Regions from separate parts of the Staphylococcus epidermidis genome, predicted to be linked through region 1. Evidence: riboswitches for the same ligand, from Rfam matches in the RefSeq annotation. Region 1 holds a riboswitch; each other region holds the start of a gene.
What was found. Region 1 has a riboswitch for thiamine pyrophosphate ahead of FNL83_RS02205 (thiamine phosphate synthase). Riboswitches for the same ligand answer to the same signal wherever they lie in the genome.

Region 1 (2,208 bases):
GCAATTTTGATAAGTCCTGAATTTTTAAATTGAATGTCTATGCCTGTTTCATCTAATAATGATTTACTTAATTGTGGAAACATAGCACGAGATTCGATGGCTAATTGAAACAAGTCACTATCCTCTGTAAATTCATTTTGTGCACCAAGCATACCTCCAGCTTTATATGACGCATGCTTTCCAGGTACATCTCTATCTATGACTGCAACATCTAAGTGTGTTGCACTGAGGTGTCTAGCAATTGACATACCAATAACTCCTGAACCAATGATTAGTACATCATGCATGAGTAGACCACTCCTTTCTTAATTGTTTAATTTCTTCTAGTGAAGCATTGTTAAAATATGATATGGCACATATACCTTTAAATCCAGGTGGCATCTTTTGAAGTGAATGTTCATTAATACCACCAATAGCATAAATAGGGATAGGAACATTTAATGCCTGTTGGATAGCTTCTTTAGAACGCGGTGGTACATTTGGATGTGAAGAGGTAGGAAAAATATGTCCAAAAAAGACAGAATCCAAACCATTTTCGTAACATCGTTTTACTGTTTCAACGTCATGTGTAGACATACTTACACAAATATCAGGATGAGCTTCTTTATATGTGAAAGCAGTTGTGTCATTTTCTTTAAAATGGATACGTTTAAGGTGTAAATCCTCTAACAGTGTCACATCGCTATGAATAATTATTTTATCTTTACTAAAACCCAATTGAAGTAAAGATTGAATCATGTCCTTGTTTTCTTCGTTATTCATGGAAGTGCGAAATAACAAGCCATCAATAGCTTCTTCGATATGTTTATAATGCTGTAAATCGTCCCTAGTCAGTTGTTTATGATATGTAATCGCAATAAATATAAATATCCCCCCCAATTTCTACAATAAAAAACGCCATTTCCCTTATATTGGGAAATAGCGTTGAGCTTTAGTATGACTTCATAAAATTGAGCGTCGCCACTTCCCTACGCCAGTATGAACTGGATCAGGTTCCAGGAATTATAAAGTCAGTTCTTTACTCTCAGCCTTAAACAAAGGCACTTCCAGTGGTTAAATATGAAATTAATTTACAAGATATTAAATGTTTCGTTTACAATATTTTACTACCTTTAATAAAAGACTTCAAATTTCTTTACAATTTCTATTAAGAAGATTGTAGATATCGTATTCATTTAAAAGTTATTATTATCATTTGCAAATCATTTTTAACTTTTATTGGTCAATTACATATTTAGAAACCATTTTTAAAAAATCAATAACTAATGATTGCTAATATATTGTGAGAATAGGGTGTAAGGGGCGCGGTAAAAGATATAAAAGTGTATGATGCATCTAAAATGCACAAAAAATATTAAAAAGTTCAAAAAAAATTCACAAAAAGTATTGTAACCGTTTACACTACGTGCTATATTAATAAAAAATTGTAGCGCTACAACTTAACAGTTGTTTTAAAAATTGAAGTTAAAACAGTCACCAGAGGGGATTTCTGAAACATAACGACATCATAATAAGAAACAACATAATACAAATGGAAGTAGGAAACAAATATGAAAGAAAAACGTAGTAATGTTCGTTGGTATTTTGCAATAGGGTTCTTCTTTATTGGGGTTATTGCTTACATGGATCGATCTAACATATCTTATATTGCAGTACCGATGATGAAAGATTTGGGGTTAACTAAGACACAATTTGGTTTATTAGCATCATTTTTCTCCCTAGGATATGCATTAATGCAAGTACCTTCGGGGATGTTAGCAGAGAAGTTTGGACCACGTAAAATGATTACTGTCGCTTTAGTTTGGTGGAGTGCATTTACCATCTTAACAGGGATGATTAAACATCATGGTTTACTTTACTTTATTAGATTCTTATTTGGTGTTGGTGAAGCGCCAATGTATCCATCCAATGCAGTTTTTAACTCTTTTTGGTTCGCTAAAAATGAAAAAGGTCGTGCATCTAGTGCGTTGTTAGCAGGATCTTATTTTGGTCCAGTTTTAGCACCTATCATCACGATAGCCATTGTCAATGCTTTTAACTGGCAAGCCGTTTTCTATATTTTCGGGGTTGTAGGAATTTTAATGGCAGTTCTTTGGGCAATTATTGCTAAAGACTTACCAGAACAACATAAAATGGTAAACGATGCCGAGAAAAGATTTATTACTCAAAATCGTGATATTGTCGCAACTGAGAAATCTTTACCACCGT
Region 2 (2,208 bases), 350 kb from region 1:
TTAGCATCCTATTTCATGTAATTGTAGTGTAAAAAATAGGCGTTTATTTTTATTTCAGTGTAACCTGCACGATTTTTATAGATGTTACAGTGGGTTACGTAAACAAATTAAGAAAACAAATCACTTTTAGGAGGATTTTTAATAATGAAAAAAACATTAGTTGCATCATCATTAGCTATAGGACTAGGCGTTGTAGCAGGTAACGCAGGTCATGACGCACATGCAAGTGAGACTACAAATGTTGATAAAGCAGAGTTAGCTCAAAAAGCGTTAACTAATGATCAATCACTAAATGAAAGCCCTGTTCAAGAAGGTGCTTATAATATTAATTTTGATTACAATGGTAATTCATATCATTTTGAATCTGATGGTTCTACTTGGAGTTGGAGTTATGAATCAACAAACAATGCTACGCAACCTGTTCAACCAAGCCAATCTCAAGTAGCTACACAACAACAACCTGTACAAGTATCAGCACCACAAAATGAGCAAACAGCACAACCACAAACAAAATCAACATCTACAAGTCAAACTTCTTCAAGTAAAGCTTCAAGTGGTTCATCAGTAAATGTAAATTCACATTTACAACAAATTGCTCAACGTGAATCAGGTGGCGATATTCATGCAATAAACCCATCTTCAGGTGCAGCAGGTAAATATCAATTCTTACAATCAACTTGGGATTCTGTTGCTCCAAGTCAATATAAAGGTGTTTCACCTGCAAAAGCTCCAGAAAGCGTACAAGACCGAGCAGCAGTAAAATTATATAATACTGGTGGCCCAGGTCATTGGGTAACTGCATAATTAAAATATGAAGTATCTACCATCTTCTCGAATTTGAGAAGATGGTTTTTTATTGTACGACTTATTTGATTTACATGTAATCGTTTGCTATGGTTGATAATGAATCATATATTATTTGCTACTAGGGGAGCCAAAAGGCTGAGATGAATGTATTCAGACCCTTATAACCTGATTTGGTTAATACCAACGTAGGAAAGTAGTTATTAACTATTCGTCATTGAGATGTCTTGGTCTAACTACTTTCTTCGCTGGGAAGTAGTTTTATTTTTTGAGGAGGCTAATTATGACATTTTCAAAAGAGTTGAGGGAAGCATCAAGACCTATTATTGATGACATTTACAATGATGGTTTTATTCAAGATTTACTAGCAGGTAAGTTATCTAATCAAGCTGTAAGACAATACTTAAGAGCAGACGCTTCTTATTTAAAAGAGTTTACAAATATTTATGCAATGCTCATACCCAAAATGAGTTCTATGGAAGATGTTAAATTTCTAGTAGAACAAATTGAGTTTATGTTAGAAGGAGAAGTTGAAGCGCATGAGGTTCTAGCTGATTTCATTAATGAACCATATGAAGAAATAGTAAAAGAAAAAGTATGGCCACCAAGTGGTGATCATTATATTAAACATATGTACTTCAATGCATTTGCACGTGAAAATGCAGCCTTCACGATTGCAGCGATGGCACCCTGTCCATACGTCTACGCTGTCATTGGTAAACGTGCGATGGAAGATCCCAAATTAAATAAAGAATCAGTGACTTCTAAATGGTTTCAATTTTATAGTACTGAAATGGACGAACTTGTTGATGTGTTCGATCAATTGATGGACCGTTTAACTAAACATTGTAGTGAGACAGAAAAAAAAGAGATTAAAGAAAATTTCTTGCAAAGTACTATTCATGAGAGACATTTCTTCAATATGGCATATATTAATGAAAAATGGGAATATGGGGGAAATAACAATGAATAAACCTAAAATTGCACTAACAATAGCAGGCACAGATCCCACCGGTGGGGCAGGTGTTATGGCGGATTTAAAATCATTTCACGCGTGTGGCGTTTATGGTATGGCCACTATAACAAGTATCGTTGCTCAAAATACCCTAGGAGTTCAACATATCCATAATTTAGAATCTTCATGGGTAAAGGAACAACTTGATAGTGTGTTTGATGATGAATTACCACAAGCTATCAAAACGGGTATGATTGCAACAAAAAAAACGATGGAGTTGATTCAAAGTTACTTAAAGGAACATTCCAATATTCCTTATGTGATTGATCCAGTTATGCTTGCCAAAAGTGGTGATTCATTGATGGATGAAAATACTAAAAATCATTTGCAATCAACATTATTACCTTTGGCTGATGTTGTCACTCCGAATATACCTGAAGCTGAGGAAA
Region 3 (2,208 bases), 700 kb from region 1:
GTAATAACCATTGCTGGTACTGTAGGGGTTGGTAAATCTACGTTAACACAAGCACTTGCTGATAAGTTAAATTTTAAAACTTCCTTTGAGAATGTAGACCATAATCCTTATTTAGATAAATTTTATCATAATTTTGAACGTTGGAGCTTTCATCTTCAAATTTACTTTCTTGCTGAACGTTTTAAGGAACAAAAACGCATGTTTGAGTATGGTGGAGGTTTCGTTCAAGATCGTTCAATTTATGAGGATGTAGATATTTTTGCAAAAATGCATGAAGAACAAGGAACAATGAGTGCTGACGACTATCACACGTATTACGAATTATTTAATGCAATGGTCATGACACCTTATTTTCCAAAGCCTGATGTTCTAATTTATCTAGAATGTGATTATGATGAAGTAATTGATCGTATTCAACAGCGTGGACGTGACATGGAAATCAATACAGATCCAGAATATTGGAGAAAACTATTTAAACGGTATGAAAATTGGATTAACAATTTTAATGCATGTCCTGTTGTTCGACTTAATATTAATGAATATGACATACACGAAGATTTAGACTCCCTTGATCCAGTCATTGATAAAATTGCTCAAGTTATTAAAGCATACCGACAAGTGGATACAAGATAATATATCCAATTGTAGAAAATTAGAGCTTATATTTGTATACTTTCACAAGCTATTTCATATACTTTTTACTTCAATATTAAAATAACAGATATAGCTATTATTAAGAATGTTGACAATATTTTATAAAAATTCTATGTTTGTACTATAAGTGAATTATATGCACTAGGGGTGTTTTTTAACTGAGATGGATATCATCCAAACCCTTTGAACCTGAACTAGCTTATACTAGCGGAGGAAAGTGTTGAATCTCATCTAATTATCATTCTGTCTTTATATATTGATTTGGATGCACAACTTTTCTCATGAAGGTTGTGCATTTTTTCTTATACAAATAAAAATATTGGGGGCATGAAGATGAAAAAAACTGCAATTATCACGGGAAGTAGTCGTGGATTAGGCGCTAAAATTGCAATAACTTTACTAGAAAAAGGCTACAATGTTGTTGTTAATTACAAACAAAATAAGGATAAAGCTGAAAAATTAATTAGAAATTATAATCAAAGTAAGGCTATAGCTATTCAAGCTGATGTGACAGACAGAAACGATGTGAATCAAATGATTCAAACTGCCACACAACATTTTGGAAAAATAGATATAGTAATCAATAATGCACTTGTTGGTTTTAAATTTGATCCAAATCAGCAAAAATCGTTTGAAGATTTAACTTGGGAAGATTATCAACAACAACTTAATGGTACTTTAAAAGGAGCATTTAATGTGACTCAAAGCGTCATACCACAATTTATAGAACAACAAAGTGGATGCATTATTAGTATTGGAACCAATTTGTATCAAAATCCAGTCGTACCTTATCATGAGTATACAACAGCAAAGGCAGGTCTCATCGGCTTTACCCGTAATATTGCTGCAGAACTTGGACAATATGGTATCACAGCAAATGTTGTTTCTGGAGGATTACTCAAAACGACTGATGCAAGTGCAGTTACTACACCTGAAGTATTTGATTTAATTGCTCAAACTACACCTCTTAGAAAAGTAACATCACCTCAAGATGTAGCCAATATGGTTGTATATCTCGCTTCAGACGAAGCACGTGGCGTGACAGGTCAAAATATTACCGTTGACGGTGGTTTAACAATGAACTAAGCGTTTACACTCTTCGGTTGTGTATTTTTTACAAAAAGATAATAATTAATGAGGTGTTCATATGACAAATAATCACTTTCTTAACATAGGTGTGTTACTGTATGGGTGTGGTCATCATCAAGCGGCATGGCGTATGAAAGATTCTAATATTGAGGATATCGGCAACATATCTTATTATCAGCATTTAGCTCAAATAGCTGAGAAAGGCTTTTTGGATATCGTCTTTTTTGCAGACAATCAAGCCTTTAATGCGAGTGATAATACTACTATGCCCGCTTTTTGGTTTGATCCTATAATTAACTTATCAGCTATTGCACAAGTTACATCGCATATAGGATTAGTGCCAACAATATCGAGTACATTTTCAAATCCATTCACCGCTTCTCGTCAATTATTAAGTCTAGACTACTTATCTCATGGCCGTGTAGGTTGGAATTTGGTCACATCCATGACAGATATTGAAGCCCA
Region 4 (2,208 bases), 250 kb from region 1:
CTTCATTAATGTTGATGCCACGCTCACTGCATTTATTGCTTTAGCATTGTTATTATTAACAGGTGTATTAGCGTGGTCAGATATTTTAAATGAAACAGGAGCATGGAATACACTCGTTTGGTTCTCAGTTCTTGTATTAATGGCAGAACAATTAAACAAGTTAGGCTTTATCCCATGGTTAAGCAAACTCATTGCTCAAGGTTTGAATGGCTTTAGTTGGCCTATCGTTTTAGTTTTACTCATCTTGTTTTATTTCTACTCACATTATTTATTCGCAAGTGCAACAGCACATGTCAGCGCCATGTACGCCGCGTTACTCGGTGTTGCAGTCGCTTCGGGTGCACCGCCATTATTCAGTGCATTAATGTTAGGGTTCTTTGGTAACTTACTGGCATCAACAACACACTATAGTAGTGGACCAGCGCCCATATTATACGCAGCTGGCTATGTTACACAAAAGCGCTGGTGGACTATGAATATTGTACTTGGTATAGTCTATTTTATTATTTGGATTGGTGTAGGTTCACTATGGATGAAACTCATTGGTATGATGTAAAGTTAGAATTTTAATTAAACTTCAGTTCATCAAATATATTGTAAGCTAACGTTTGAAACGTTAGCTTATTTTTTTGCATCATACTCCCAAGATTAATATTTACTATATTCATTTCACTTTTTATTTTTTTGCATCATACTCCCAAGATTAATATTTACTATATTCATTTCACTTTTTATTCAATTCAACTATGTTATTCTGTACATAGATTAACTAGTATCACTAGGGGTGCAATTCAATTTGCTGAGAGAAAGTCTACTTTCAACCCTTGAACCTGTTGGTTAGCACCGGCGTAGGAAAGTGAGCAATATTGATAACTGTTTCTTCATTCACTTTTTTACGCAATAATTAAATGGATGGAGGAATTTTTTTATGGACAAATTAACAGTAGGTTTAGAATGGTTTTTAAATCCTGATCATATGCTGTTAATCTTAGGTATCGAAAAAGGTTGGTTTAAAGAAGAATCATTAGAAATTGAGATGATTGAACCAAAGGAACACTTTGACGCACTAGACGAGATTGAAAATGGTTCAATGGATATCGCGATTACTGAACCTATTCATCTGGTTCAAGATAGAGCTAAAGAACAAAACGTCATCGGGTTTGCGAGATATCTTCACACTAACGGAGGTATTATGTATAACAAAGATAAAAATATCGCTCGCCCCAAAGATTTAATCGGTAAACGGCTTCAATATCCTGGCGCTCCCGGTCCAGGTGGTATTGCCATGGCTAAAACGATGATTGAAGCAGATGGTGGCACATATAAAGAGGGTGACATCACACCAGTTAATCATAGCTTTTATCATACTGATGCACTTTTAACTGATAAAGCTGATGCTGCTACACTCATTTTCGAAAATTTTGAAATTCTTGAAGCTAGAAATCAAGGACTTAATGTAGATTATTTTCCACTTAAAAATTATAATGTACCCGATTTTTGTCAACTCATTTTCATTACTACACCTGAAGTATTAAATACGAGTGAGGTCAAACTTAAAAAGTTTCTGAAAGTCATTCAAAAGGCCATTCATTACATCAATCATCATTTAGAAAGTGCAATTGAAATTTACTCAACGTATACTCAAACTGATATCTCTAACCAATTAAACAAAGATACAATTGAAGCAACAGCTAAATGTTTTACAAATGATTTGTCTATGAGTTCCGACTACTACAATGATTTACAGTTGTGGCTTAAAGAAGTCAATGATATTAAAGACACGATTAACCCAACTTTATATTTTACAAATCAACTACTATTCAGTCGATATACAAAATAAAAAATACACCTTCACTCTATTTAAACGTTAATGTACACATCAATAGTTAGAATCAATATCTAATTTAGAGAATGTACATCAAATAAAGTGAAGGTATATTTATTTTACTATTTTACAACTGGGTTTTTCTTAATTTGAACATATTGAGAAATACTATATAACACAATACCTATCCATATAAAAATAAAGGTAATCAATTGATCAGTATTAAATGGCTCTTTAAAGACAAAGATACCTAAGATAAACATGATTGTCGGCCCTACATATTGAATGAAGCCAGTTAACGATAATGGAATTCGCTTAGCACCTGCTGAGAACAGAATCAATGGTATTGCTGTAATTGCACCTGAAAATAGTAGCCAAAATGA

Region 2: another riboswitch for thiamine pyrophosphate. It lies ahead of tenA (thiaminase II); the one in region 1 lies ahead of FNL83_RS02205 (thiamine phosphate synthase).
Region 3: another riboswitch for thiamine pyrophosphate. It lies ahead of FNL83_RS10820 (3-oxoacyl-ACP reductase); the one in region 1 lies ahead of FNL83_RS02205 (thiamine phosphate synthase).
Region 4: another riboswitch for thiamine pyrophosphate. It lies ahead of FNL83_RS01065 (ABC transporter substrate-binding protein); the one in region 1 lies ahead of FNL83_RS02205 (thiamine phosphate synthase).

Annotation. Positions count from the first base shown of each region.
Region 1 is NZ_AP019721.1:471,042-473,249, forward strand. It holds gene thiO (glycine oxidase ThiO) at 1-287, opposite strand, end outside; gene FNL83_RS02205 (thiamine phosphate synthase) at 280-879, opposite strand; TPP riboswitch at 949-1,058, opposite strand; gene FNL83_RS02210 (pyruvate MFS transporter) at 1,551-2,208, shown strand, end outside.
Region 2 is NZ_AP019721.1:824,664-826,871, forward strand. It holds gene FNL83_RS04040 (transglycosylase family protein) at 145-804, shown strand; TPP riboswitch at 918-1,016, shown strand; gene tenA (thiaminase II) at 1,088-1,777, shown strand; gene thiD (bifunctional hydroxymethylpyrimidine kinase/phosphomethylpyrimidine kinase) at 1,770-2,208, shown strand, end outside.
Region 3 is NZ_AP019721.1:2,197,159-2,199,366, forward strand. It holds gene FNL83_RS10815 (deoxynucleoside kinase) at 1-633, shown strand, start outside; TPP riboswitch at 788-887, shown strand; gene FNL83_RS10820 (3-oxoacyl-ACP reductase) at 988-1,740, shown strand; gene FNL83_RS10825 (NtaA/DmoA family FMN-dependent monooxygenase) at 1,802-2,208, shown strand, end outside.
Region 4 is NZ_AP019721.1:216,387-218,594, reverse strand. It holds gene FNL83_RS01070 (anion permease) at 1-556, shown strand, start outside; TPP riboswitch at 771-872, shown strand; gene FNL83_RS01065 (ABC transporter substrate-binding protein) at 929-1,840, shown strand; gene rarD (EamA family transporter RarD) at 1,948-2,208, opposite strand, start outside.